4 regions of the Nostoc sp. UHCC 0251 genome follow, and region 1 is predicted to be linked to each of the others. Evidence: predicted binding sites of a transcription regulator. Region 1 holds the regulator's gene; each other region holds the start of a gene.
The links. The regulator NtcA, encoded in region 1, controls nitrogen genes in cyanobacteria. The targets are predictions, from matches to a motif close to TNTGTANNNNNNNNTACANA.

Region 1 (7,622 bases):
GGGTGGTGTATTCTTACTTTATGCTTAAGCTTTTTGATTTACTGCTTATTTTTTGAGTTTGCTTCAGTTAAACTAACTTGCGATCGCCTCCCATCAAACCAAATTAATTGTGAGTTGAGGCGGTTCACTTTGGTGGGAAGTATGGAGAAACTTAAAATGTTTGATCCGCAGGAAGCATACATTCTTACAAAGACTCATAGCAAAGGGGGGAAAACCTATCAAGTTGTGATTGTGACTCCATTTCGATACTTTGCTCTTTTATCCCATGTTAGCTATCAAGATAATCAGGAAATTACCTTTAAAATTAACGATTTTATTAAATCTGGGCAAACTTCCCTATTCGTGCAGCAAAATCAGCACAATTATTTATTTTTCTTAAGTTTATTTTTATTGATTATGATAGCGATCGCGACTTTTTTTGCCACATCACCTATAACTACCTGTACCTTCTATAAGAGTATCGATAAGGTATTTATCGAACGTAAAAGCCTGCGTGTAAACCAAGTTATTGAACATCCACTAGAAAATATCCTGCGTTTTGATATCCAAGAAAAGCAATTTAAATACTCCAAGCTTTATCGGGCTGTAATTGTGCTGAAATTCTTCAAGGAAATTCCAATTAACCCACAATATACTGATGAAAGAAGCATCCGATATGCAGTTTCTAGGATACACTCATTCTTAAAGTTTTAACCAAAACTACCCACAGGATAGCCTGTTGACCTAAATTTTTTGGCATTAAGTTCGCGCAGGTTATAGTCCAATAGGCTTGGGTTATTTTTGGCCCTCAACCCATGCCAGTCGATTCCCAGACGCTCTAAAAAGGGTGGTTGGGGAGAATCTTAAATCTTAACTGACCTGTCTTGGGTTATAGCTGCGACTTCAGTATCGTGGGATCGTTTTGCTCGTTAACACAACCTAGTCAACTACAAATACCCACTTTGTCAGTTTGTTTAATTAAGCTATGTTTGATAAATAAAATAAGTAGCCTAAATAATCGGCTGTTATTCCACACTTGACATAAAGCATAGTGAGTGCTAAAAGACGACTGCCAGAAACCACTGCCCATGTCAGAATTACCCGCCAATCCTGGCAACACGGCTTCCTTGAGGGTGAAGTGAGTGCCGGTGAGTTTGAGTGGCATTTTCAGTGGCATTTTCGCCGGGGAGAACTTGCCGTCAAGCCTTCCCAAGGCCGCGCCTTAATCAAAGAACCCCTTGGTCGATTCTTGGAGCAACAAGATTACCAGCTAGAGCCTGGAGGAGATTATGCTTTTACTATTCGGGCGGAACTTTAAAAGTTAAGAGAGACGTGATTAATCGCGTCTGTACAGGAGTTAGGAGTTAATGACCTAATTCCTTACTCCTGACTGCTGAGTGCTGATTGAGTGAGGCGATTTAAGTATCTTTCGATTAAGAGGATGGCAACAATGTCATCTATCGGTCTTGGTGGCTGTCGCAGACCTTGTGGCAATAGCTTTGTTAGCCCCTGGGGCGGAAACATTTGCCAATAGCGATCGCGTGCTTCTAAGGTTGTGTAGCGCTCATCCACTAAAATAATACTCAGAGGTTCTGTCAATTCCTGATATAACTGCTGCCTCCACTGCTTGGCTGTAGTTTGGTCGCCCATTACCATTAAGGAGATAGGAAACTTTTGACGCAGTGTCTCAATGGTAGCGATCGCCTCTTTTGCTAGCACGACCTGATGATAATACAGTTGCCGATCCAGCCCCATTACCGCTAAACCACACTTATCTCGACCTGGATCAAACCCTAATATGACTGGTTGCGTTGCTGAAAATTCACTGGAAGTCATAAGAAATTCAAAATTCAAAATTAAGAATTAGAAATTAAGAAATACAATCACAGCAACTATTTTGGCTGCTGTTCAATATCTTTAAATCTTACTAATAACAGTGTGCAAATACTTTTTTAAGTACTAAAGATAATTTGTCCGTTGACTATTGCCACTAATTTGACTCTCAATGGCCCGGCTGTATAAGTGTCCTCTGCTGCGATCGCTTTGATTTCCAATGGTTGATTGTACTGTCTTAATTGGTTGACAAAGCGCAGAAAAGTACCGTCTACTTGGACATTTTCGATAATTCCGGCGTTACGGGCCCGAAATTGAGAAGCAGAAATCAGTATTTCCAGCCGTTGCTGTAACTGATAGGATGTCATGGTTTTGGAATCGGTAGTAGTTGTGGCCAGCACTGCGCCTTCCGAAAAAACCAATTCATTCCGAGCTGTATCGGCGAAAAACTCTATCTGTTTTTCTCCCCTGACATAATTACCAGCAGAAAAAATTCGCACCACGTATTCTTGACCATCCTCAATCTGCTTACTCAATTTTTCAACCCTCTCCTGGGTGAAGCGTAGTAGCTCTGCATTTGCAGGATTTGCGCCAGGCTCACTTAATTCGAGGTTGGCATTGCGGTTAGCTTCTTGTAAAAGTTGTTCCACTGCCTGACGAGCAGCAGTAGGTTGCGTAACACGAACTACACCCGCGGCCAGAACTTGACCGCGAACTAAGGCCAGCTTACCTAGACGCAGGTCGCGGTAGGACTGATAATATTTTTCTAACCTTGCAACTTCAAGTTCTAGTTGCTGCTGTTGTGCTTCTAATTCTTTGAGGCGCGATTCCCGTTTGGCAATCACTTTCTCTCGCGCTGCAACTTCTACATTACGCTTTTGAATCAGTTGATCTAGTTGGGCGATTTTGCGATCGCGTTGTTCTACGGCTTCTTGACGGTTAGCAAGTTCGCGATCGCGTTTTTCAATTGCTGTTTTGGCTTCGTCAATAGCTTTTTTAGCTTCAGCGTACAATCGTTGACGTTCTGTCTTCAGTTGCTCAACTGCCGCTTGTAGCTCTTTTCTCTGATTGTAAACGCTTTGCAATTCAGCTATAGCTTTTTGGTACTGACTTACAACTTGTCCTAGCTGACCTTGAGTGCGTTGGAGTTGAGTTTGAGTTTGGGCTTGTTGACTAATGGTGCGGTTCAACTGAGCTTGTGTTTGGAGTTGTTTGGCATTGGCCGCTTGCAAAGATTTATTAATTGCCTGCAAGTCTTGTTGTGCTTTTGCTTGGGCAATTCTTGCTTGGTTTAGCTCGCTTTCTACCTGGCTTTTTTGAGTTTCTGCGGTTTTTAACTGTTCCCGCTTCTGTCTGAGGTCTGTTTGAATATCCTCTAACTCAAAGACTCCTTTTCGCAAGCCTTCGTCGGCAGCGAATAAAATTCCTAAGGTTGATGCTGAAATCAAACCGCCCGTAAAAATAGTTACCACTACAGCAGTATTTTTCGGACGAAGGTTAAAAAGTGAGAGGCGGGCTTTGCCAACTCGTGTGCCGATGCGATCGCCCACGGTTGCAATTACGCCTCCCAAGATTAAAATTGCTGCGATGAGGATGTATCCGGTGGTCATCTTTAGCTACCGAAATCCTTCCAGATACAGCCTACTACTTTTAAGCATTGTCTGGAAAGAAGTGGAAATTGGCAATAGCTGAAATTACTCAATTTTAGATTTACCTCTAGCTATTAGTGTCATTTTTGAAAATAGAACACGTGCCGATTCCCCTTTTTCCAATTGCATTTATGTGAATTGCCTACTTAAGGTAACAGGTTTATGCACAGTAATCTTCTTTTTGTGAATAGAAATCATCTTTTTCTCACGCAAATCCCCTAGTAGCCTAGTAACGGTAACACGAGTTGAACCAATTGCTTCTGCGATCGCTTGATGAGATAACTTCAGATCAATTGTGATTCCATCTGCACAAGGAACACCAAAATCCCGACAAAGAATTAGCAAAAAACTCACCAACCTAGAACCCATATCTCGGTGGGCGAGAGTTTCAATCATCATCTCTGTTTGTAAAATCCGCGAAGACAGACCTCGCAGCATTAACATTGATAATTCTGGATTTTCCTTAAGTGCTACCTCCACCTGTTCAATTGGTGCTGACAGTAATTCCGCAGGCGTAAATGCAACCGCGTGGTAAAACCGATCCGATTTATTTCCTGTCAGCAATGACAATACACCAAAAACACTATTTTCCCGCAGCAACGCTACCGTTATTTCCTCTCCTGCCTCGTACACCCTGGAAAGTTTAACAGCACCTTTCAAAAGAAAATAAACTCGTTCGGCAGGATCGCCAGGAAAAAAGATCGTTTTATTGCGTTCAAACGTTTCCACAACTGGCGGAAACGCCCCGGTCGCCATCTGACGAAAAACATTTGCTAGGGCTTTATCTTGTGTCACGATCATCTCCCTTCCCCTACCCAATGCCGGAAAAACAAAAACTGATTACCTAAGAATACACCCGAAAAATGAATATAGCACCGTCAACCTTTCTGTACTTTCCTATACTCAAACCAATCTCTTCATAACTCTTTGTTTATTATGATACATAATTGTTGATCCTTTCAGCTACTAATTGTTGATAAGTAGTTCCAATAGCTTTATTTAAAAGGTTTTTTAAAGAACAAATAAAGATATCTTGAGAAAATCTTTAGGAAAAATCAATAATTTTGTCTTAGCAAACACCCTTATCAATATTCATTTTTGCAAATCCTGTATAAAACAAAGACAAAAGGTGGCTCAGATTCTAGTATGCTCCTAATGATCGATCGCATTAACAATTTCTATGCTAAATCTGACTGGAAAAAATGCCCTTGTTACAGGTATTGCCAATAACCGCTCGATCGCCTGGGGCATCGCCCAACAGCTGCATAAAGCCGGAGCAAACCTGGGTATTACCTACCTACCGGATGAACGCGGCAAGATGGAGAAAAAAGTTGCGGAGTTGGTAGAACCCCTCAACCCCAGCTTATTTCTTCCCTGTAATGTCCAAAATGATGAACAGATTCAATCTACCTTTGACACAATCCGTAATCAGTGGGGAAAGCTAGACATCCTCATCCATTGTTTGGCCTTTGCCAGCAAAGACGATTTGAGTGGAGATTTTAGCGGGACTTCTCGTTCTGGCTTCAACACCGCCTTAGAAATTAGTACCTACTCGCTGGTGCAGTTAAGTGGTGCAGCTAAACCTTTGATGACTGAGGGAGGTAGTATCGTCACCCTCACATATTTAGGCGGTGTCAGAGCAATCCCTAACTATAATGTCATGGGAGTTGCCAAGGCGGGATTAGAAATGAGTGTGCGTTACCTAGCCGCTGAACTAGGGCCGCAAAATATCCGCGTGAATGCCATCTCCGCAGGCCCCATCCGTACTTTGGCATCTTCAGCGGTGGGTGGGATTTTGGATATGATTCATCATGTAGAAGAAGTAGCTCCCCTACGACGCACCGTCACTCAACTAGAAGTGGGTAACACTGCGGCTTTCTTGTGTAGTGATTTGTCCAGTGGTATTACCGGACAAATTCTATATGTAGATGCAGGATATGAAATCATGGGAATGTAAGATAATTTGGGGAGTGGGGAATAGGGAGTGGGGAGTAAGTGAAGAATTCTTCTTACCCATTCCCCATTCTCCATTCTCCATTCCCAATTCCCTATGCAAACAACCAATCGTCAAATTAATTCAAGCTACGACCAGTTAAATACAACCCCTCGGATTGCCACTGTTCACCGCACCACTGGTGAAACTGATGTGCAAGTTACGATCAACTTAGATGGTAGAGGAACTTGCACAGCAGCAACAGGTGTTCCGTTTTTAGATCACATGTTGCATCAAATTGCCTCCCACGGGCTGATTGATATAAATGTCCAAGCCAAGGGAGACTGGGAAATTGATGACCATCACACCAACGAAGATGTAGGTATTACCTTAGGGCAAGCTTTTAACCAAGCACTAGGAGACAGAAAAGGGATTGTCCGCTTTGGTAATTTTCTTGCGCCACTGGATGAAGCCTTAGTTCAGGTAGCGTTAGACTTTTCTGGACGTCCTCACCTCAGCTACGGCTTGCAAATCCCTACCCAGCGTGTAGGAACCTATGACACCCAACTAGTACGCGAATTTTTTGTGGCAATCGTGAACCATAGCCAAATGACACTTCACATTCGGCAATTGGATGGCATTAATTCCCATCACATTATTGAAGCAACATTTAAAGCCTTTGCAAGAGCAACACGGCTGGCGGTGGAAATTGACCCTCGTCGTGCTGGTCTAATTCCCAGTTCTAAAGGCGTTCTATGAAAGGAGTCAAATTGGATATTGGGCATTGGGCATGGGGCATTGGGCATTGGGCATTGGCAAGAAGACTTAGGGACAAGGAGAATTGGGGACAAGGGGAAAGATTTGTTGCAAGTCCCCTTGTCTCTTTATTCCCCATTCCCCATTCCCCATTCCCCATTCCCCATTCCCCATTCCCCAGTCCCCAGTCCCCAATTCCCATTCCCCATTCCCCGATAATTGACACACTGCTCAGTGATGGTTATTATCAGCCTACTGGGTAACTTGTAATTAATACCAAGCTGGTAATTAGTAATTGAACCGAGATGAAGTCTGTTGCAGATGACCCTGATTCTCAACTTAATACGACTGACACTGCGCCAGTAGTCCTGACTTCTGAGTTACGAAAAGTCTATCGCACTGGTTTTTGGCTAAATCAAAAAGTCGTATCTCTCAAAAACTGTTCTTTAACAGTTTATAAAGGCGAAACCTTTGGGTTGTTGGGGCCAAACGGTGCTGGGAAAACCACCCTGTTAAAATTATTGCTGGGAATTATTCGTCCTAGCTCTGGACGAGGATTATTATTGGGTGAGCCACTAGGCGATCGCACTATCAAGCAACATATTGGTTATCTGCCGGAAAATCCCTATTTATATGACTATCTCACTGGCTGGGAATTTTTGCAGCTAGCCGCTGGGCTATTCCAAATTCCCAAAAGTACACAACGCCAACGCATTCCCCAACTGCTGGAATTAGTGGGTCTATCCCAAGCTGATGCCCGCAAAAAGCTGCTGCGTCGCTATTCTAAAGGAATGCTACAGCGTGTCGGTATGGCACAGGCACTAATTAACGAGCCAGATTTGGTTTTTCTGGATGAACCGATGTCTGGTCTTGACCCAGTGGGACGCTACCAAATGCGGGAAATTATTTTGGCACTAAAAGCCGCCGGAAAAACGATTTTTTTTAACAGCCACGTTCTTAGTGAAGTAGAACAGATTTGCGATCGCATTGCTATCCTCGCTCAAGGTGAATTAATTTGCTCTGGTTCCCTGAATGAACTCTTAGGTAAAAACGACACATATCATGTAAAAGGTCAAGGTGGTGACTGGGAAATTCTCAAAAAATGGATACCCACTCTCAGATTTGAACCTGATGGTTCCTGGCAGGGCACACTACAAGACGATTACTATGATTTTCTCGCTAGTCTTCGTCTCATGGAGGGTAAAATTATTGCCATGAACTTGTCGCGTTACTCCCTAGAAGAGTTTTTTATTCAACAAATTGAACAGAAAAATAACTCGCTTAATTAATCTTGTTGCCAAATAGGAAGTTTTGGGTAGGCTTGAGAAACTAAACCCATAATTTATGGCTTTTTGAGTTTATCTTTCTCAAACCAAGCTACAAAAAATCAAATTCCAATCTCTTTTTAGGGTTATTTGTATTTATTTAATGAAATTGTTCAGAATTTGGTTAGTTCAAGCAGATTTAAATTC
Region 2 (7,622 bases), on a different contig from region 1:
ATTTCCATCCTAATTCGTGGGCTGCTTGCAGCACCTGAAAAATGGCATCAGCTTGGTCGTTTGGATCGCGCACAACACCTTTTTTACCCACACGGGATCTGCCGACTTCAAACTGTGGCTTGACTAACAATACAGCTTCTCGGTTAGCTTGAGTTAGTTGCCACAAAGCAGGCAGAATTTTTGTTAAAGAAATAAACGATACATCGACCACCGCCAAATCAGGAATCGGGTCATTTTCGCCATATAGCTCATCTGGTCGTAGTTGCCGTAAATTGGTACGTTCCCGCAAAATCACCCGCGAATCATTTCGCAACCGCCAATCAACTTGCCCGTAACCGACATCAATTCCGTAGACTTGTTTTGCTCCAGCTTGCAAAAGACAATCAGTAAAACCACCAGTAGAAATCCCACCATCTAAACAAATACGCTCCGCTACCGGAATGGCAAATACTGATAAAGCTTTGGAGAGCTTTTCACCGCCTCTAGAAACAAAAGGCGATCGCTCTTTAATATTTATTTGAGCAGTAATATCAACTTCAGTCCCAGCTTTATCAACTAACTGCTGATTAACAGTAACTTCCCCCGCCTGAATTAGCCGTTGTGCTAAAGCGCGAGAAGCACATAAATTTAACTCTACTAATAGTGTGTCGAGTCGCTGTTTAGCCAATTAAATAGACTCTCCTGGTAAGATTAAAGCCAAAGCACGATTGATGATTTCTTCCCGGTTCACAATTTTTTCTAATTCATGGGCTTCATAACGACCTTCTTCTACTTTTAAGCAAGCCTCATCAATGGCATTTAAATAGGCTTCTGCTAAGATTTCTAACAATTAATTCTTCTGGTGTGAGATAATAACCCTCCGCTTTATGCCGCTTCTAGTTCAAATAAGACAAGCTAATGCGTTTAATCTATGAGCGATCGCATTCCTTAGCCAGTCGAATTCAACTGTTAAGTTTAAAATAGACGCCAAAGGACTTTTTCTTTCCTAACCAGTGGTTTAAGACTACGGAATATTTATTATGCCATTAAGACAACCTCGTTACAGCAAAGAAGAATTTGCTCGTCGCGGTGATGAGATATATGACTTTCAAGTGCGCCCACAAGTCGAAGCAAATAATTATGGCAAGATTGTAGCGATCGACATCGAGACAGGTGGCTGGGAAATGGATACTGATGAAATGAATGCCTCGAAGCGTCTTGAAACTCGCTACCCAGATGCACAAATCTGGTTTGTGCGTGTTGGCTCTCGCTATGTCCGTCGGTTCGGGGCTGGGCGCATCCACAAAACAAAATGATTATTGGAAGTGTGAATGCTGACTACGAGCCAACTATCGTTCTACGTATTTGTGGTGCTGACGCTAAAGTACATGAGCAAAGCGCCATTGTTGATACAGGTTTTAACGGTTGGTTATCCTTACCGCCAGATTTCATTGCTGCATTAGAGCTACCCTGGAAAAGGCGAGGACGAGCAATTCTAGGAGATGGTAGTGAATGTGTGTTTGATGTGTATGAAGCTATTGTTGTCTGGGATGAGCAATTACTAACCATTCCCATTGATGAAGCTGAGTCAGATCCACTTGTCGGTATGTCACTGATGGAAGGTTACAGATTAACGGTAGAGGCAATCGAAGGCGGTGTTGTTAAACTTGAGAAATTATGAGCAGTATAATGAGCGATTAGGAGTGATCGCTTTGTACAGCCTTTTCAATGCCTGGTAGAGTTCACAAAAAAGCGATCGCTCTTTACCAACACAGACAAAAGTGCGATCGCTATTTATATATATCGGGGCAGACACCTTGCCCACTTACAATCTAAATATCCTGTTCGCTCAACTCGCGTGTAATGTGATCAAAAGGTTCATCCACAAAAGCAGTATTAGCCACACCTGCTGCTGCTACTTGCTCCTTAATTAGATCCTTGAGAATCTGGATACCGCGAACCGTAGGACCAATAGGCACTCCTAGAGAATTGTAAGTTTCCCGTAGCCCTTGTAGCACTCGTTCATCCAACACATTTGTATTTCCTGCAACCAGCGCATAGGTGGCGTAGCGCAGATAGTAGTCCATATCGCGCAGACAAGCTGCATAACGACGAGTTGTATAAGCATTTCCACCAGGACGAATCAATTCTGGCAGTTCTTCAAACAACCTCAAACCAGCTTGCTTGACAAGTGCAGCCGCATTAGAATTTATCGCCGCCGCCGCTTGTACTCGTGCTGTACCACTGTCAAAGTAAGACTTTAGGCTATCGATCGCATTCCGGTCAAAATACCGACCAGCTAAGTCATAATTCTTAATTAAACTTGTTACCGCATCGCGCATTCCTTCTTCTCCCAATCATTGCTATTTATGGTTTGATATTTATTTGGCTGCACTTATGCACCAGTAAATTTTTGTGCTATTAAAAATAGATTCGGCACAAAAACAATTTATCCACTATCTATGGATTCTATGCCAAAGTTGACCCCTATATGATGAACTTTCCAGTTTTGTACAGATGATCCCTGAAAGGTTAATATAACCTGATAATCCAGATATCTGTAGCACAAACTACAAAATCAGCTAATGTCTAGTATTTAAGATATTTCTGGTGTGTCACGGTCTGATTGAGATCAGCAGGGTTAGGATGCAATGTAAGATTCTGGTTTTACTTTAGGAAATTGGTAGAGAAGGAGTAACAATGACGACACCCCAAGAACTCTTGAAGAAAATTCAAGATGAAAAAATTCAACTGATTGATCTCAAATTCATCGATACAGTAGGGACTTGGCAGCACCTCACACTGTACCAGAACCAAATCGATGAGACTGCATTCACTGATGGCGTAGCTTTTGACGGTTCCAGCATTCGGGGTTGGAAAGCGATCAACGAATCGGACATGACAATGGTACTCGACCCCAACACTGCTTGGATCGACCCATTCATGGAAGTGCCAACACTAAGTATAATTTGTAGTATTAAAGACCCCCGCACGGGTGAACCGTACAACCGTTGCCCACGCGTTATTGCCCAAAAAGCAATAGATTACTTGGTTTCTAGTGGCATTGGTGATACAGCCTTCTTTGGCCCTGAAGCTGAGTTCTTTATTTTTGATAGTGCTAGGTTTGCCCAAAATGCTAACGAAGGCTACTACTTCTTAGACTCCGAAGAAGGTGCTTGGAATTCCGGTAAAGCCGGTACAGATGAAAAACCCAACTTGGGTTACAAACCACGCTTCAAAGAAGGTTACTTCCCAGTCGCACCGACGGATTCTTTCCAAGATATCCGTACAGAGATGCTGTTGACAATGGCAGAATTAGGTGTGCCCATTGAAAAGCATCACCACGAAGTTGCTACTGGTGGTCAGTGCGAACTAGGTTTCCGTTTTGGTAAGTTGATCGAAGCGGCTGACTGGTTGATGACTTACAAATATGTCATCAAGAACGTTGCTAAGAAATACGGCAAAACTGTCACCTTCATGCCAAAACCAATTTTTGGCGATAACGGTTCAGGAATGCACTGTCACCAGTCCATCTGGAGAGACGGCCAACCTCTGTTTGCAGGTGATAAGTATGCTGGTTTGAGCGACATGGCGTTGTACTACATTGGTGGCCTTCTCAAACACGCACCAGCATTGTTGGCAATTACCAACCCCAGCACCAACTCATACAAGCGCTTAGTACCTGGTTATGAAGCTCCTGTTAACTTGGCTTACTCCGAAGGAAACCGTTCTGCTTCTATCCGTATTCCTCTATCTGGTAAGAACCCCAAAGCTAAACGTTTGGAATTCCGTTGTCCAGATGCTACATCTAACCCCTACTTAGCATTTGCTGCAATGCTTTGTGCTGGTATCGATGGCATCAAGAACAAAATTCATCCTGGTGAACCCTTAGATAAGAATATCTATGAACTTTCTCCAGAGGAGCTTGCAAAGGTTCCCTCAACTCCAAGTTCTTTAGAACTGGCATTGCAAGCACTAGAAAACGATCACGCTTTCTTGACAGAATCAGGCGTATTCACGGAAGACTTTATCGAAAATTGGATTGACTACAAGCTTAACGAAGCCAAGCAGTTGCAGCTGCGTCCTCATCCCTACGAGTTTTACCTCTACTACGATGCTTAATTCTTAAGTACCGTATCTATCTAAATATATAAGTTTTGCCACCCTAGAGGGTGGCTTTTTTTTCCAAAGTTGTCGGTTGAAATATTCACTCAAAAAATCAACCTTAAAACTCTTCAAACTTAGCTCATAGAGGCATGACTGGGCCCATAAATCATCCGACTGTTAGCATCTACCTTGCCTTGAATCGGGTTCCAGTAGTGGGATGCTTCTTCAGGAAGACCAAGTTCTTGTGCAGCCCGCATCAGCATTGATTGTTGGCGATTCTTGACTTGCTGATGTTCACGCACCATTAACGCACGAGATTTATCTGCGATAGACATAACCATAGTCCTCTCTATTTTGTGAATATATAATTATTGGTTTTTCTATAAACCAATATAGCAAAGATTCTGTAACATAAGCTACTATTTACAAAAATTTATATTTGCCTTTGCTGACAATATTAGGTATTTTTCCCCAAAGCTCGAAAAATCCTCCCTAATCTACCTTTGATGACCAAAATCATCTGGCTTTAGATTTGTCTCACCTGAGAGCCTTTACCTTTCCAACAGTAGATAATTTTTTCGTTACAATTGTTTACATATTAAGTAATCAAAACTTGAGCTATTTTTATGCCTGAGAGTTTAACTAAGCTGACTTATCAAACCTTTCAGCAGAGCAAAAATTACTTTGGTCTGGCTCACAAAATATTAAGTTCACGGTTGAGGAACCTGGTGTATCCGACACTTGAACAAAAGACCAAACCCATCCCGAATGAGGTTTTACTGAAACTTCAACAGAGATTGAATGAGTTGCTGGAAACAGACTGGCAAGATACCCAAAAAGGCGTCTATCCAGAAAGTTTATTGTTTGACAACCCTTGGGATGACTTTTTCCGCTACTATCCCTTGATATGCCTAGATTTACCTCAAATCTGGGAGCGGGTTAAACAACAGAATTATCAAGATTTTTCACCCGAAATTGACACAGATGGTTATCCCAGCTACTACGTCCAGAACTTCCATCATCAAAGCAATGGCTACTTGAGTGACTTGTCAGCCAATTTATATGACTTACAAGTAGAAATTCTTTTTGGTGGGGCAGCTGATGCGATGCGGCGGCGGGTTCTTGCTCCTCTCAAGCAAGGGGTGAAAGCTTTTGAATTGGTTACACCACGGCAAGCCCGTATTTTGGATGTAGCTTGTGGAACTGGGCGGACTCTAAAGTTGATTCGGGCAGCCTTGCCTCAAGCATCTCTGTTTGGCACAGATTTGTCACCAGCTTATTTGCGTAAAGCAAATGAACTACTATCCCAAATTCCAGGAGAACTGCCGCAACTTTTACAAGCCAATGCTGAAGAGTTACCCTATCTAGATAACTATTTTCATGCTGTAACTTCTGTTTTTCTCTTCCATGAGTTACCAGCAGCTGTACGTCAGACAGTCATTGAGCAATGCTTCCGGGTAACAAAACCAGGAGGAGTCTTTATTATCTGTGACTCAATTCAGTTGAGTGATTCACCTGAGTTGGAATATATGATGGATTCTTTCCCGGAAACTTTCCATGAACCCTATTACAAGCATTACACCACTGATAACTTGCTAGAACGTTTACAGAAAGCAGGCTTTGAGAATATTGAGACGCAAGTCCATTTTATGAGCAAGTATTTCATTGCTCATAAGCCAGCTTGAGATAAAACCTTCTCATTTCCTTTTCTTTAAATAAACTTTACCTAAAAAGGGCAAATGCGAAATTTTGCATCTGCCCTTGGGTGTAGAATAATTAAGAGGACTAAGAGGAGCTAGCAGATCCTTCTTAATATTTATTTCATTGCGAGCCATCTGCGAGGAAAAGGAAGCAGGGTGCAAGAGTAGGTCAAAAATACTAAGATTCGCTGCCAAGTGCAATAAACCTATACTACTTGTGCGAATCTATGCCCTAGATAAACTCAGATGCAACGAAAGAGATTTTATGCCTCGGCAAATGACGCCAAACAAACGCCGGAGCGAAGATCAATTATTTCCTGATATAGATAGCCAACTACTCAATGTATGAGAAAACTTATTTGGGAATAAAGTGGAGTTGCCTTAAGACTGTTTCCTCAACAAGCAAGATGTCTGAATTAGATGTACTTTAGATTCACTGATAGCCCAAGTAACATTTATTTCTAGAACAGTTGAGGATTGAGACACAAAGTTTCTCACTTGACATGAGCAACAGTTGTGTACCTTTTGAGAAGTTGGTGATGCTGTTGATCAAGGCAATTAATTTAATTCGCGTTTTGATCGCCAGGATTGGCACCAAGTATATATACAAAGCTTGCAGTTGAAATACTAAGCGATCGCTGAAGATTTTCGTGTGTCAACTGTATATATATCTGCCAGAAAAGCTGTGTAACCGATGTTAGCACAACACTGTATTTTCTGGTAATTTGTTTCTTTTGAAAAAAAGGCATTACATTAGGGTAGTTAAACCACAACATAGATATTTCCGGATTTTTACGTCACTTCTCTGCGCCCACTACCGCGATGACGTGGCGTATCATCTGAAGCTTGTTCAGATGCCGCCGAGAGCCACTGTTCCGAAGCAGGCGTGGAAAGCAGCCCATAGGATAAGTGATTGACCATTACGTGGCAGTTAGAAGCTAAGGGGCCGAACACCAGACTCGAAATTAAAAGTGAAATGGCAGCACGCATAGCAGATGTCTATTTTGGAACTCTCCACTTCACTGATACTTAGCTTTTTGATTAATATCCGGACAATTCATCAAAAAGTATTGTGTTTTACTGAAAATAAACTCTTCTTATCCATCGTTTAAATGTTCGACTAATAACCAATTACCAAAGTGGTTCTGATGACCCCATAATGTAATTAATTGTTCGTGAGGATAAGCGCTCAATTGCTCGTTGATATGCGATCGCAAAGTCACAAGCTGCCAATTTTGCCCTTGATATGCGGCTGGTGCTGTGACAGTGAATCTGTATTCCTGTTGATCCAAACGATGGAAAATGCCTTTGAAACAGTTACTTTCCCGAAGTAATGCCTTGCCAAAAGTAGAGTCAGGGGACTCATTCCACGATGGACAAGGGCAATCACCGCTAGCTGGATAGGCTTGTGGGTTATTTAAGTAATACAGTTGCCAGTGCAGCCAATCCGAATGATTGGGTGGAAGATTAAATAAAGGAATAATTGCTACTTTTGAGCGATTATCTTCCAATAAAGCCGTTTGCAGCGCCCTAACAGGTAAAGCCCTCGGTTGACAGTTTAATTCAACACACATCGCTGCTGCCATGCCCGCTGCTTGACCAATGCCCATAACCACGGGTTGTAATCTGGTGGCTCCATTGGCAATGTGGGAGACAGAAATATTTTTTTCACAAACCAAGAAACCATCTGTTGTGGCTGGAATTAAGGAATTGTACGGAATTGTAAAAGGAGTTCCAGTCCAGCGCCCCCCCCATTGGATAGATTTAGGTTGCAGTGGGAATTGAACGCCAGGATAATGATGGTCATTGGCGTAGTTACCAACTGCGATTGCATCT
Region 3 (7,622 bases), on a different contig from region 1:
CTCTCACTTACCCTGGTTTTATGGCACTGCCAATTGTTGCAATTATCGGACGCCCAAATGTGGGCAAATCCACCCTGGTTAATCGACTCGCCGGGGAACAAACGGCGATTGTCCATGATGAACCGGGAGTGACACGCGATCGCACTTATCTACCAGCTTTCTGGAATGGTCGGGAATTTTTAGTGGTAGACACTGGTGGTTTAGTTTTTAATGATGATACCGAATTTTTACCACTGATTCGCCAACAGGCAATGACAGCGCTTGCAGAAGCATGTGCCGCTATTTTTGTCGTAGATGGCCAAACAGGCCCCACCTCGGCAGATTTAGAAATTGCCGAATGGATGCGCCAACAAACTGTACCCGTTCTACTGGCTGTAAATAAATGTGAATCTCCAGAACAAGGCTTAATGCAAGCTGCCGAATTTTGGGAATTGGGATTGGGCGAACCTTACCCTATCTCCGCGATTCATGGCAGTGGCACAGGAGAGTTACTCGACGAGTTAGTTAACCATATCCCTGCTATTGAAGACATTCCAGACACGAATGAAATCAAAGTAGCAATTGTGGGCCGCCCAAATGTGGGTAAATCGAGCTTACTCAATTCTTTTGTTGGGGAAGAAAGGGCAATTGTCAGCCCGATTTCCGGTACTACCCGCGATGCTATTGATACCGTCATTGAACGAGAGGGGCAAACCTACCGCTTGATTGACACCGCTGGTATTCGCAAAAAGAAACACATAGAATACGGCACGGAATTCTTTAGTATTAATCGGGCTTTCAAAGCGATTCGCCGCGCTGACGTGGTTTTATTAGTAATAGATGCCGTAGATGGAGTTACTGAGCAAGACCAAAAATTAGCTGGGCGGATTATCGAAGAAGGTCGAGCTTGCATCATCGTCGTTAATAAGTGGGATGCTGTCGAAAAAGACTCTTACACAATCTACGACTACGAAAAAACTCTGCAATCACGGTTACATTTTACCGAATGGGCAGAAACAATTTTTGTGAGTGCCTTGTCAGGACAACGGGTAGAGAAGATTCTAGAGTTGGTGAAAACTGCGGCTGAATCACACAAACGCCGTGTTAGCACATCAGTTATTAACGAAGTCTTAACAGACGCTGTGAGTTGGCATTCACCGCCAGCATCTCGTGGTGGGCGTCAAGGCAAAATTTATTATGGTACACAAGTAAGTAGCCAACCACCAACGATCGCACTATTTGTCAATGATTCTAAACGCTTCAACGACAACTACCGCCGCTACATTGAACGCCAATTCCGGCAACAGCTAGGATTTAAAGGCACGCCAATTATCTTACTGTGGCGGAGCAAAAAAGTCCGTGATGCCGAAATTGGTAATGTTAATCGAGCAACTCGCGTCAAAATAAGTTAGGAGACAGGAGAGACGCCATGAATCGCGTCTGTACAAGGGAGATGCGATGAATCGGGTCTTTATAGGAGTTATGAGTTAAAGCCAAAATTGCTATTTTTAAACCTATGTCAACATAATAGGTTAACCCAGAAGTCAAAACTCCTAACTCCTAACTCCTAACTCTAAAATGGATTTATTGCGATCGCTGCCACTTGGACTTTATTTAGAACAACCCCAAACTTGGCTGCATAAAATCGATCCGCGAGTCAAATTCGCCTGGTTGATGAGCTTTTTAACAAGCTATGTTTTAGCTAACAACTATTGGCGGGTGCTGCTGGTAGTAGTATTGATTCTTGCCACCTTGATTGCTAGGATTCCCCGACGAGTATGGCAGCAGCAAATGGGTTGGCTATTAATGCTATCATTTTTTGTCTTAGCGATCGGAGCCATCAGTCCTGATGCAATGGGTGTAGATCATCAGCCACGCCTGCCAGCTAATGAACAAATATTAGTCCAGCCAGCATTCTCTAATAATCTTGTTCAAGAGCCAGCAGGTAATAACAAGAAATACAGCTATGTTTTGTTTCACAAAGGCCCAGTCAAAGTAACTCGTCGCTCCTTAGATTTGGCGATACGTCTGAGTACAATTATATTTACCGTAATTTACAGTACTAACCTGTATCTGCTGACAACCGCACCAGAAGAAATCACATCTGGCATAGAAAGCCTAATGCAACCTCTGCGACGCTTCAAGTTGCCTGTCACCGAAATTGCTTTAACTTTAACCTTGTCCTTGCGCTTTATTCCCCTGGTTTTAGAAGAAGTGCAAAACTTATTTCGCTCCGTGATGACAAGGGCAATTAATTGGAAAAAGCTGGGATTGAAAGGAGGATTCAAAGTTTGGATGACAGTCGCAGAGAGACTGTTAGAAAATCTGCTCTTACGAGCCGATCAAATGGCGAATGCAATGATGGTGCGGGGTTTTACCAGTCCCAACGAGCATCGAGTGCAGTGGCACGACTTACGATTTAAAGGGCGTGACTGGCTTGCGATCGCAACTTTAATTTTATTCTGGGGAATACGCCTAGCTATAGGAACTAAGGTCTAATAGACATCTCCAGAAATTAATTATGCGTTACCTGAAACCCTTGTAGAGACGTTGCAATGCAACGTCTCTACATTCATTTTCACCAGATATCTAATGCTTCTCCATTTCCCCTTCATCGGCGTTGGTTAGATTAGCTAGAATATAATGTGGCATGGAAAATTGAACATTGACTCCATAATAAAATTGATCCCCTGCCATTTATCGTAGCTTTTTGGTATGAACCAGATGGTTTGGCAGTTTTGGATCGCGCTCAACCAATTTATGAACTCCCTACTGGGCACTCAACACCGTCTGGGGACAAGTTCATGCAAGAATTATCGCAGACAGCGATCCTGAGAAAGAGTGGTATGAATCTCTGCACAAAGCCCAGACACAATTGGCAGCGCTGAAAATGTTTCTTTCTAGCCCCCAATCCCCAGTCACTTATTCCCTCAGCTATTTTGTGCCATTTAGCCACAGTTGTGGCAGTATGGAAAGGAGTTGAAAAGTTGGCTGTTGGCGTTGGGAACTTCAAAGGGTGTTTTCCCTTGCCACGCAGAACTTCCAACCAGAGGCTCAGGACTATTTTGTGCCTTGTCCCAACAAATTGGTAAATTGAAGTCACCAAAGCAGATGGTGATGTTTCTCAACCAGCGTCTACTCTCTGAATCTACGCTTCGCGGCTTCTGTTGTACCATTTCGCTTCACTACCACTAGCTTCATCTGCCGATTAGAAACTAGATCAAGGTCTTCGTAACCGCAGTTTTGCATTTTAAGCAAATATTCTGACGAATGTTGGTATTATCGTCTGAATGTTTGGAATTCACTGCGAAAAGATATACATACTCCCACCTTGACTACACCTTGACTCTTAAATGAATCCAGAAAACGCAGAAACTTACATAAACCATCCAACTTGGGGTTTACTCTACAAAATCTGTATGGTTGATGAGAACCAGGATTTGTTCACCACACTTTATGCCCAGCGCCTGTTTTTTTTGGTCGCAAATGACGTTAAAGGTGTTAAATTCCAGTCTTTAGGACGGACTGAGGCTAGAATGATGTTGGAAAATCGCTTACGTACCCTGCGGCGCAGTGGGCATTCTCAGGAGTACGATCAGCTTCAGAGTGTTTTCCAACGCACCTTCCAATGAATAGTTCGATTTCCGAACGTATTGTTACCATTCGCTCCTCACTGCCAGCTTCAGTCCGATTGATTGCTGTTAGCAAGCAAGCTTCTGCCCAGGCCATTCGGTCTGCCTATGCCGCAGGAATTCGTGATTTTGGGGAGAGTCGTATCCAAGAAGCCGCCAGCAAACAAGCCGAGTTGCAAGACTTACCGGATATTACCTGGCACTTTATTGGACATTTGCAAAGTAATAAAGCCAAAAAAGCCATCGAGCAATTCCATTGGATTCACTCCGTCGATAACTTGAAGCTGGCACAGCGTTTAGATCAATTGGCGCAACAGCTAGGAGTGAGTCCCCAGGTTTGCCTGCAAGTGAAAATTCTCCCTGATCCCAATAAGTCTGGTTGGAGTGTGCCAGAACTTTTGGCTGATTTACCCACACTCAATCAATACAAAAGTTTACAAATTCAAGGTTTGATGACAATTCCCCCTTCAGGATTAAATGATCCCGAAATTCTAAGTGTATTTACTCTCAATCGGGAACTAGCAAAGAAAATCCAGGAACAAAACTGGTCGCATATTAAAATGCAACACTTGTCTATGGGTATGTCAGGCGACTACGAACTGGCAGTGCAAGCAGGCGCAACGATGGTACGATTAGGAACAATATTGTTTGGCGATCGCTCTTAGCCTATTAGTCATCAATCTTGTAAGTCAGTATTAATACAGATCAGAATTTGATGACAACAATTTTGTAACAGACTGGTGCAATTGGAAACAAAGGATATAGTATTGACAAGAGCAATCGCCAAGGCAAAATAGGGTACAAAGAGCTTTCCTTCGGACAAACCTTAGGATATAATCTTGACTCATTATTATGTTTAGGCGATGCACAGACCTTTCCAAGAAGTGTCAGTTCATCGCCAAAACCAGTAGTATAGGTTACAAATAGCAAGAGCCTTGCTAGAGTATCCACCGATGTAGCGTAGTTTACCGCCGTAGGCATTATTCTTAGCTCAATTAATCCTCAGCCAAGTCAATACAGGCTATTCGCACCAGGAGAGTACACACACAATGAACAATATTTTTTCCAAACTCAGAGACTTTGTGGGTCTAAATGAGCAAGTGGAATACGAGTATTACGAAGAAGAACCAGAAACAGATAATAATTACCAAAACCTGTATCAGCAAGAAAATCCCCAACCACCGGCACCACAGGAGAGCGCAACTGCTCAAAATCGACGCTGGCGGGAACCAGTGCCTACAATGGGAGATGATATGACAGCAGGTTCAAAGCCAATGGGGAATGTGATTGGTATGCCAGGAGCAATTAACGGAATTTCGGAAGTTTTAGTACTCGAACCACGCACCTTTGAAGAAATGCCCCAGGCAATTCAGGCGTTGCGAGAACGCAAGTCAGTGGTATTAAATCTGACAATCATGGACCCGGATCAAGCTCAACGAGCAGTAGATTTTGTTGCAGGTGGTACTTACGCATTAGATGGACATCAAGAGCGCATCGGTGAGAGCATCTTTTTGTTTACACCAAGCTGTGTCCAAGTTAGCACCCAAGGTGGCGTTCTTCATGAAGTACCACAACCGCCAGCACGTCCCTCTCGTCCTACAGGTTCTCCAAATCAAACTTGGGGCAACGAAACTAACCGGATGGCACAATAAAGTTAAATTAGTATTTAGTCCTTTGTCTTTTGTCTTTTGTCATTTGTCCTGGGTTTTGCTCATGGTGACAAATGACAAACGATTAATGACTAATTACCAATGACTAACGACTAATGACTAATGACTAATGACTATAAAATTTGGCTTAATTGGTGGTGGGGTAATGGGAGAAGCGCTCTTATCCCGCCTTATCGCGCGTGGAATTTATCAATCATCAGAAGTCATAGTTAGCGAACCGCTATCTTCACGGCTAGATTTTTTAAGACAGCAATACGATGTTGCAGTGACAACGGATAATAGCCAGGTTTTCGCCCAAGTCAAAGAAGTTATCTTTTTGGCAGTGAAACCGCAGGTGTTTAGCGCGATCGCTCAAGAATTAGCAAATATTGATATTCTTAATAAAGAACAATCACCCCTAATCATTTCGATCTTAGCGGGTGTAACGTTAAGCCAGCTGGAAGCTGCATTTGTGCAATTGCCAGTTATTAGAGCAATGCCCAACACCCCTGCAACAGTGGGAGCGGGAATGACTGCGATTTGTTCAGGTGCATATACCAATGCCAAGCATTACCAAATAGCACAGCAAGTTTTTTCTGCTGTGGGCGAAGTCGTGGAAGTGCCAGAAGGGCTAATGGATGCAGTCACAGGGTTATCTGGTAGCGGCCCAGCTTACGTGGCGCTCTTGGTAGAAGCACTTGCTGATGGCGGAGTATCCGCAGGTTTACCTAGAGCAATTGCCAATCAACTAGCCTTGCAAACCGTACTGGGAACAGCGAAACTGTTGCAAGAAACCAAAATGCACCCAGCAGAACTCAAAGATCGCGTTACCAGTCCTGGTGGTACAACCATTGCGGGAATTGCCAAACTAGAACAAGCGGGATTCCGTTCAGCTTTAATTGAAGCAGTAAAAGCTGCCACACAGCGATCGCAAGAACTGGGAAAATGAGAAAGTAGGGAATGGGGAATGAGGAGTGGGGAGTGGGGAAAATTCAATAAAATTTATTCTATTCCTAGTCCCCTACTCCCCTCTCTCTCTAACGAAGTTGACAAAAGACTCGTTAGTATAGTAAACAATCTGGTTGCAAATGTGATTGAGTGAATTATCCTGCACCGTCTCCAGAACTTGACTTAGGGTCTATATTCCCCTTTGATCTGGATCAGTTTCAAAAAGAAGCGATCGCGTCCCTGAACGCCGGACGCTCAGTTGTCGTATGTGCCCCCACAGGTTCGGGCAAAACATTAGTCGGAGAATACGCCATTTATCGCGCCCTAGCGCGAGGAAAACGTGTATTTTACACTACTCCCCTGAAGGCGCTGTCAAACCAAAAATTACGCGATTTTCGGGAAAAATTCGGGTTTGATCAAGTCGGACTGTTAACTGGAGATGCTTCCATTAACAGAGATGCACCGATTTTGGTGATGACCACAGAAATTTTCCGAAATATGCTTTATGGCACACCCATTGGGCAAATAGGCATCTCGTTAGTAGACGTTGAAGCGGTGATACTTGATGAGTGTCACTACATGAACGATCGCCAGCGCGGTACAGTTTGGGAAGAATCCATCATCTATTGTCCTCGTGAAGTGCAACTGGCAGCCCTTTCAGCAACAGTTGCCAACAGCGATCAACTCACCGACTGGCTAAATCGCGTTCATGGCCCAACAGACCTGATTTACTCCGATTTTCGCCCAGTTCCCTTGGAATTTCACTTTTGCAATCCCAAAGGGTTATTTCCCCTGCTGAATGATAGCAAAACCAAAATTAACCCCCGCCTTCTTCAGAAGAAGAAGGGGAGAGGGGGAGAAAGGGAGAAAGGGAGAAGTGGTAGGCCTGAGGCTCCTGGAATAATTTATACCTTGAGCCAGTTAGAGCAACGGGATATGCTACCAGCCATTTACTTCATCTTCAGTCGCCGGGGATGTGATAAAGCAGTGGCAGAAGTCGGTGATTTATGGTTGGTAAATAATGAAGAGTCCCAGATTTTACGGCAACAGATTGATGACTTTTTAGCCCGTAATCCCGAAGCAGGGCGTTCTGGACAAATTGCACCCCTGTACCGGGGAATTGCTGCCCACCACGCCGGAATTTTGCCTGCTTGGAAAGCGCTAGTAGAAGAACTATTTCAGCAGGGGTTGATTAAAGTAGTATTCGCCACTGAGACGCTAGCAGCGGGAATTAATATGCCCGCCCGGACAACGGTGATTTCCACCCTTTCCAAGCGTACCGATACTGGACACCGCTTGTTGAACGCTTCCGAATTCTTGCAAATGGCGGGACGAGCAGGCCGCCGAGGGATGGATAAACAAGGTCATGTGGTGACAGTCCAAACTCCCTTTGAAGGAGCTAAAGAAGCCGCGT
Region 4 (7,622 bases), on a different contig from region 1:
AGCAAGTTGTCCGCCATCCAAAGCTGGCAAAGGCAAAATGTTGATAATAGCCAAGTTAATGCTGATAATTGCCGCAAAAGACAACAGATTTACGCTATTGTCATCAGCTAATTTTGCACCAATTTTGACAATATTAACTGGTCCAGAGACTTGTCCAGCAGTTTGTTGAAAGTTAGTAATCAACTGGCCAAAACCGCTGAGTGTACCAACAAATAATTGTTGAAATCTAGTAGCAGCAAGACCAAAAATTTCAAAAGGACTATTAGGACGGCGATAAACTGCTGTAGCATTTGGACTAAGTGCTACACCAACTACACCTTTGCCATCGGCTCCGAGTTTTGGTGTTAATTTCAGGGTTTGTTGTTGGTCTTGACGTTGAATTTTCAGTTCAATTTGCTGATTAGGATGAGTTTGAATTTCTTTTGTCAGCAAAGGAGTTGATTTATCAGAAGCCGGGAGTTCTTGACCGTTAACAGCCAGAATAATATCTCCTTCCCGAATTCCTGCTTGATAGGCAACAGATTCCTGATTAACAGGCTGGACGGCGACACCAGCTTGATAGTTTAATTCCTTGGGAATGCCGACAATACCCAATTGCAGAGCCAACACCAAATAAGCAAATATTAAATTTGCGATCACTCCGGCACTGATAACGATCGCCCTGTCTAAAACTGGACGGTTACGCAGCAGATTTGGGTCATTGGGTGGAACATCGCTATCGGGGTCATCATCGGGAAAGCCCACAAAGCCGCCCAAGGGAAAGGCGCGGACAGCATATTCGGTTTGCTTTCCTTGATACTTAAGAAGAACTGGGCCAAAACCCAAAGAAAAGCGGTTAACGAGAATGCCTTGAGAACGTGCTGCAACAAAATGTCCCAACTCGTGTACCAAGATTAATACAGCCAAAACTGCGATCGCTGCTAAAACTGACATAGAGCAAATTAGTGAAAATATTAAGCTATAGTTATCTTCATTCTAATTGGGCATTGGGCATTGGGCATTGGGCATTGGGCATGGGGCATTGGGCATTGGGCATGGGGCATTGGTAAAAGACAAATGACAAATGACTAATGACTAATGACTAATTACAATACTTCACGCCCCAAGTAAGGTTGCAGCGCTTCTGGTATCCTCACTGTCCCATCAGGTTGTTGATAATTCTCCAAAATTGCTGCCATCGTTCGTCCCACAGCCAAACCCGAACCATTGAGGGTATGTACGAACTGAGTGCCTTTCTTGCCCGCCTCTTTGAAGCGAATATCAGCCCGTCGTGCCTGGAAATCTATAGTATTGGAACAGCTAGAAATTTCGCGGTATTTGCCAGAAGAAGGCAACCAAACCTCTAAATCATAAGTTTTGGTAGAGGCAAATCCTAAATCTCCAGTACTTAAATTTACTACTCGATAAGGCAACTTCAACGCCTGTAAAATTGCTTCTGCATTCCCTACCAATTTCTCCAGTTCATCAAAAGATGTACTGGGTTCGACAAATTTCACCATTTCCACCTTGTTGAACTGATGGAGGCGAATTAATCCCCGCATATCGCGCCCATAGCTACCAGCTTCCCGGCGAAAACAGGGAGTAAAAGCACAGTGGTAGATAGGTAAGTTTTCAGCAGTGAGAATTTCACCCCGATAAAGATTTGTAACTGGAACTTCCGCCGTCGGAATCAGCCACAAGTCGTCATCAGCGCATTTAAAGCTTTCATCAGCAAACTTGGGTAACTGACCGGTCGCCGTCAAAGACTCGGTATTCACTAACAGCGGCGGGCTGACTTCCACATACCCAGCTTGAGTATGCAGAGTCAGCATAAATTGAATTAATGCCCTTTCTAATGCTGCACCAGCACCTATCAATGTGACAAAGCGACTTTGGGCAACTTTCACAGCTCGCTCAACATTGAGAATACCTAGCTTTTCGCCAATTTCCCAGTGAGGGAGAATATTCGGATTTTGGGGAATATACTCATCACCCCAACGGCGCACTTCTACGTTATCTTCCTCATTCTTACCAAGGGGTGTAGAGTCGCTTGGTAAGTTGGGAAGTGCCAACACAAGTTGGGCAATTTCAGCTTTGAGGTTTTTTTCCTGGGGTTCCAGTTCACTCAACGTAGCTTTGACAGAATTACCTTCATCTCGCAAAGCTTGAATTTCTGGGTCTTGAGGATTGATCCCAGATTTAATCTTCTGTCCGACAATTTTACCGATTTCGTTGCTCCGAGCTTGGAGTTGACTGCGCGTCCCCTCTAGTTCTCGTTGTTGCCGATCTAATTGTAGAATCGGCTCTATGTCATATTTACCACTACGACTATTCAATCGTTCTTGAACTAATTGCGGATTTTCCCGTATTTGCTTAATATCCAGCACAGATTTTTCTCAGTTTTTAGCCTAAAATCTTCCTGTCAATACAGTTAACACATCAGCATTTAGCATATATTAATTTTGCTTTGCTGTAACTGAAAAAAAAAGTTTATTAGAAAAATCAATCTCTGAATCAAGATTTTACCCTAGCATCACTGCCAGGGCTAAGAAATGTTTCGGAAAAATATGATTAACTTCTTTTGACTCTTGAAAAATTAGCACTTAGATTAAGGTCGGTTAATCCGATTGAGTAGCCATAGTGATGCAATCAACCCTGCAAAATGCGCTGAGACAGTGTTGGTGTTTGCCTGTACCACAAGCATATCTAGACCGCTAATAATCCGGGTAGGGTCAAAAAATTGGGTAGTTATAGCTTGGGGAGATATGGATCTTGCTACCAGTGTACCTACGATCGCTTGCGCTCCCAAAAGAGTTACCAGCGTTCCTCCTAAATTCACCCACAGCCCTAAGCGTAATACTTGCACAGTCTCGCTTTTCCGAGGGCGGTTGCTGGGATTGGAGGATTCTAATTGCTTGCCAATTCTAGTGTAACGGTAAGCTAAATAAATGCCCCCGCCCAAAACAACCAGTCCACAAATTGCTAAAAATACGCCAAAGCCAGTCCCAGGATTATTACTAGGACTGCCAGTTCTTTGATTGAAGATGGCGAACAGCAACACAATTATGCTAGAAACAACGCCTAGTACTAGCTGAATCCAGAAGCTAATCCAACCTGTAAGGCGAAAAGTTTGGGCAATTGCCCGGAGAGTTGAGGAAGATGATGGAGCATCGGGAGTCTGTGACATATTTCACTAATGTGCTGGGCGCTTGATTAAATAACATGGGGACAGGGAGAACTTTGTTGAGAGGGATCACGCTTCACGTCTCTAGCTCTCCTAGAACACCAAATCAGTAATCTTGGAAGAACCTCTCACCCAGCCCCTTTTCGCTTTGGGAAGAGATTTTGCCTCCCAAAGCGAGGAGTGGGGGTTGGGGGAGTTACGTTTTTGATTACTGAATCAATGCTCTAGTCTCTATGTCTTCTTTGATCAATTTACTATTACATCTACCAAATGGGACAAATCAGTAATACTTACTGCTTAAATATGTCCACAGACATAGGAGCTTTAACCCAGAAATATGCCTTAGCTTAAGCTTTTAGAATCTGCGTTGGGAAAATCATTGTAAAACAAAGTGTTTATTAAGTTTTACAGACAAAATTGCATTTTACCTGTAAAATTTCTTCGATGGCATTTTATTGCTTAAGCAGTTCTAACTAGCTCGGCATCACTTAACACCAAGACAGTGACTTTGCCACTCTCTGTTAGCTCCTCACCACACAGTATCGAGCTTGAGTAGGGGTACAGTATTTTGTACTCCTAAAACTTGCAAACTCTTCCCACAACTTCAAAGGCGTGGGTGAGCATTTAGTGTTTACGCTTTGGAATTCTAGCCTAAGTAGCTTTATATACACTATTCACTTAGTAGTAGCACTATATACTGACTACAAGGATTGTAGACCCTACCCTAAGGCATTTTTTTAGCCATTCACTAACCATGAAACTTGAGGATATATATCAATTCTTTGAAAATCCTCCGCCAACTTACCTTTGTCAGGAAGTAGCAGTTTGTTACATACTGTCTGTTTTATTACAAGGTGAATCCTACGGAACCGAGTTGATTGAGCAATTAGAAACTGAATATCCTACCTATAGGCTTTCGGATACCGTACTTTATAGTGCAATCAAATTTCTGGAAGATCAAAGGGCAATCACTGGATATTGGAAAAAACTGGAAGGACGAGGACGCCCCAGGCGGATGTACCAAGTTTCTCCAGAATGGCAAGTTCAAGCGCAGGATTTAGCTTTTCAATGGCTTGACTACATTAACAGGAGGACAAAGTAACGAATAATTGATAATGAATAAGTCTCCTCCAGCCAAACAGTAACAATTAGTTATGGATACTGCTATTCTGCCATCTACGTTCCTGCTAACCTTGTTGTTATCGGTTGGGCTGTTTTTCTTTATTCGTGCCTCGACTAAAGACCGCATAGAAACAGCGCAACTGGTATCTGAGCAAGACGAAGCTGCTTTAATGTCTCAACTAAAAGAGTATTTTCGCTTACGCTCTTACCGAGTGGCAGAGGTAAACCGAGAACAGAACAAAGTGACTTTTGAAGGTTTTGTTCGCCCCAGTTGGTTCTTAGCTATATTTTTAACTCTGCTGGCAGCGACTGGTATTGTTTGTCTATCACTAGTCGTATACCTGCTTTTTCCTAACCTGAGTACCTTTATTCTCGCTATGGTACTGTTGTCGCCTTTGAGTGGTCTATTTTATTGGAAAAAATCTGGAAGACTTGAGAAGGTGTCGCTCAAAGTAGAAACAACTCAGAGCGAACAAACCTCCTCAAGTAAGATCACTGTAGTTGCCCACCGAGATGAAATCAGCGAGTTACAGAGAACTTTACAGCTCAAAGCTGGTGAATAAATGTTGGTTTTTATGACCATCTCTTAACTATGATATGCAGACTTCTGAACTGACCTACTCTTTAGGTAATGGAAAGTAGGAAGGAGAAAATCAAGACTTCTGCTTTGTCAGCTTTCCCCACGACGAAAATCGTGGGGAAAAATTTAAATTCATTAACTTAAATTGTTGACAGAGCAAGGTTTGACAATTTACGGCATAAGAGCGCAACTTCACTAGCGCTTTTGGACGCGCTTGGCTCTATACCTACTCCCTTCTGCATAGTCAAAATAGAATCAATCCATGCAACATAGCGTGGTTTGAGACAAGTTAACTTTCCAACTACCTGGGCTAGCCTTACTAGCAAATCAGCTCCAAACTAAAAAAAAATTAAATTCTGCATAAACTTAGCAATTTTGCCCGTTAATGATAGTCAGGAGCCACATTCAATGCGTAAGATGACCGTTTATGGTTCACCGACTAGCTAAAGCAAGAGGTTCTTGACCAGGCGAAGGTTCTAATACCCTCAAGCTAGGAAACAAGAAATGGTTTTCTTCTACGTATTGAGCACCAAACAGTCCCTTTTCTGCCCAGAAATAACGATCTGTGGTGTGTTCGTTTCGCTTTACGAGTAGCAATGCAGGTGGCAAAATACCTTCAGCTTGAATGAATCTTCTCGCTGCTGTCACAGGTTTTTCTTCACCACTTTCGATGCTATATTGAGGCACATGTTCCAAAATACGCCGTCCTTCCTGACGACGACGACTTTTCCTTTTGCGTCTCCTTGCCAACCTATTGTCCTCCTCTTTCAAGCTATAGATTGTAGTGATAGCTACAAAATCCGTCGCCATTATATAAGTTCTAGTTCAAAATATCAATAGGTTTCAAGGTTTTAATCTAAAAAAATTAATATATTTGAAGTTAGAGAAAATAAGATCACCTAAGGATATAATCCCTTGGTACAAACCATCACTAAAAAGATTTTAGTTAAGCTTTATTAAATGAGTGAGGTAAAAACTAAGTAGCCTCTCTTAATCATGCCTCAAAATCTGTAATCTTGAGCAAAAGCTAAAAAATGTTAATGTCTGCCAGTTCAGATTTTCTTGCTCTGTGTCGAGAGCAAATAGCACTTCTAACCCAAGGGCTAGGAGCAACTTTAAGTATTGTGTACCTGACACAAGAATTGGTAGAGACTCCTTCAGGTGAGGCCAAACTGATTCCTGTAGTGATTTACCCAGAAACAGCATTATTACCACCAGGAGAGGAAACTGCTGAGGCGACAGCATACAAGCAACTTCAAGTTGGAAATGTGTTTATATTACCCAATCAACAAAGAAGGTTATTGACAGCAGGATCAGAATCTCCAACCTCGTCACAAGAGCCTGAGATACCAGGTGCGTCTCAACCCCATCTAAAAGAGGAATACCTATTTAGTGGGAACCAAATTGTTTTACCTCTGGTTTATGAGGGTGTGATGATGGGGTTATTGGTGACAGGTAGAAAAGACCGGGCATGGAATGAACACGAAGAAAGTCAGATTCAACGAATAGCCCAAACATTAGCGATCGCTTGTATTTTAGATCAGCGGCGAGCATGGTTTGAGCAGCAGTTGCATGAACAACAAATTCTCCAAGAAAAACAGCGAGATTTGCTGGATAACCTATTGCATCAGTTTCGTAATCCATTAACGGCATTGCGGACTTTTGGCAAACTGCTATTGAAACGACTCAGACCAGGAGATACCAATCGGGATGCGGCAACTAGTATTGTGCGGGAAAGCGATCGCCTCCAAGAATTACTGCAACAATTTGATCAAGTAATTGATTTGACAGAGGCAGATTTAGCACCACTACATCTTCCTGAAGAAGTATTTGTAGAAGCAACTATCCAAAAAGACGCTAAACCGCCGTTATTATTGCCGGGAACGGGAGATAAAGCAGTTGATTGCTCGTTAGCAGATATATTAGAACCATTATTAATATCAGCCAAAGCGATCGCCCAAGAGCGAAAGCTAAAACTAATAACTGAAATTCAACAGAATTCACCTTTAGTACGTGCCAACGTGAAAGCATTACGAGAGGTATTAACTAACATCATCGATAATGCTTTGAAATACACTCCCACTGGTGGCAAAATTTTAATTCAGGCGGGGCAAGAAAAGGCTAATTTTCAAGGAATTGTGATCAGCGACAACGGGCCTGGCATTCCACCCCAAGATTTAGAGCATCTTGGAGAACGGCATTATCGAGGTGTACAAGCGCAAACAGAAATTCCCGGCACAGGTTTGGGAATAGCGATCGCAAAACAATTAATAGAGCAAATGCAGGGCGAAATCGAGGTTTTCAGCCCTGCAATCAACTCTAAGCTAACTTCACCCGATGCGCCGGGAACTACGTTTATTATTTGGTTACCAGAAGTTCAAAATTAGTCCTTTGTCCTTTGTCCTTTGTCATTTGTAAATACTAATGACCAATGACCAATGACTAATGACCAATGACCAATGACTATCTTACTGAAACCAACAGATTTTGATTGATTGTCATTTGTAAATCGGTATCTGGGTCAATGGCGATTAAGTCAACGCTATTTCTGCCGAAGAACAAACCAATCAATGCACCGATACCAGCGCCACCCAAGACTTCTTCTGTGGCAATGGCGCGATCGCCTGTGACGGCAGATACCGCAGCTGCTGCCCCTGCGCCCAATACAGTATTCTTGATAATTGAACCAGTACTAGTACCCTTGTTGACGGTTTCAGTTTTGGTAATCACTTCAGAGCTAGCGTTAAGCTGATACTC

Region 2: the regulator NtcA is predicted to act here: its motif matches at 2,537-2,556, upstream of glnA (type I glutamate--ammonia ligase).
Region 3: the regulator NtcA is predicted to act here: its motif matches at 4,516-4,535, upstream of VB740_RS31960 (cell division protein SepF).
Region 4: the regulator NtcA is predicted to act here: its motif matches at 5,644-5,663, upstream of VB740_RS28555 (DUF3155 domain-containing protein).

What each region holds. Positions count from the first base shown of each region.
Region 1 covers NZ_JAYGHD010000006.1:26,971-34,592, reverse strand. The annotation lists gene VB740_RS01735 (hypothetical protein) at 1-693, shown strand, start outside; gene VB740_RS01730 (DUF3146 family protein) at 1,028-1,297, shown strand; gene VB740_RS01725 (resolvase) at 1,360-1,815, opposite strand; gene VB740_RS01720 (DUF3084 domain-containing protein) at 1,932-3,422, opposite strand; gene ntcA (global nitrogen regulator NtcA) at 3,591-4,262, opposite strand; gene fabI (enoyl-ACP reductase FabI) at 4,642-5,418, shown strand; gene hisB (imidazoleglycerol-phosphate dehydratase HisB) at 5,512-6,153, shown strand; gene VB740_RS01700 (hypothetical protein) at 6,150-6,413, shown strand; gene VB740_RS01695 (ABC transporter ATP-binding protein) at 6,456-7,439, shown strand.
Region 2 covers NZ_JAYGHD010000292.1:4,658-12,279, reverse strand. The annotation lists gene VB740_RS20440 (TlyA family RNA methyltransferase) at 1-667, opposite strand, end outside; gene VB740_RS20435 (hypothetical protein) at 668-829, opposite strand; gene VB740_RS20430 (hypothetical protein) at 1,020-1,295, shown strand; gene VB740_RS20425 (clan AA aspartic protease) at 1,292-1,660, shown strand; gene VB740_RS20420 (hypothetical protein) at 1,655-1,795, opposite strand; gene apcB (allophycocyanin subunit beta) at 1,812-2,321, opposite strand; gene glnA (type I glutamate--ammonia ligase) at 2,680-4,101, shown strand; gene VB740_RS20405 (hypothetical protein) at 4,221-4,421, opposite strand; gene VB740_RS20400 (class I SAM-dependent methyltransferase) at 4,713-5,771, shown strand; gene VB740_RS20395 (hypothetical protein) at 6,350-6,535, opposite strand; gene patX (heterocyst-inhibiting protein PatX) at 6,579-6,776, opposite strand; gene VB740_RS20385 (FAD-dependent oxidoreductase) at 6,884-7,622, opposite strand, start outside.
Region 3 covers NZ_JAYGHD010000380.1:7,611-15,232, reverse strand. The annotation lists gene der (ribosome biogenesis GTPase Der) at 21-1,391, shown strand; gene VB740_RS31985 (energy-coupling factor transporter transmembrane protein EcfT) at 1,558-2,478, shown strand; partial or broken gene VB740_RS31980 (hypothetical protein) at 2,747-2,962, shown strand; gene VB740_RS31975 (hypothetical protein) at 2,928-3,155, opposite strand; gene pipX (transcriptional coactivator PipX) at 3,333-3,611, shown strand; gene VB740_RS31965 (YggS family pyridoxal phosphate-dependent enzyme) at 3,608-4,276, shown strand; gene VB740_RS31960 (cell division protein SepF) at 4,661-5,263, shown strand; gene proC (pyrroline-5-carboxylate reductase) at 5,391-6,209, shown strand; gene VB740_RS31950 (RNA helicase) at 6,359-7,622, shown strand, end outside.
Region 4 covers NZ_JAYGHD010000340.1:944-8,565, forward strand. The annotation lists gene rseP (RIP metalloprotease RseP) at 1-933, opposite strand, end outside; gene serS (serine--tRNA ligase) at 1,086-2,366, opposite strand; gene VB740_RS28540 (DUF3611 family protein) at 2,588-3,166, opposite strand; gene VB740_RS28545 (PadR family transcriptional regulator) at 3,918-4,265, shown strand; gene VB740_RS28550 (cofactor assembly of complex C subunit B) at 4,318-4,848, shown strand; gene VB740_RS28555 (DUF3155 domain-containing protein) at 5,298-5,615, opposite strand; gene VB740_RS28560 (ATP-binding protein) at 5,900-7,252, shown strand; gene VB740_RS28565 (S-layer homology domain-containing protein) at 7,329-7,622, opposite strand, start outside.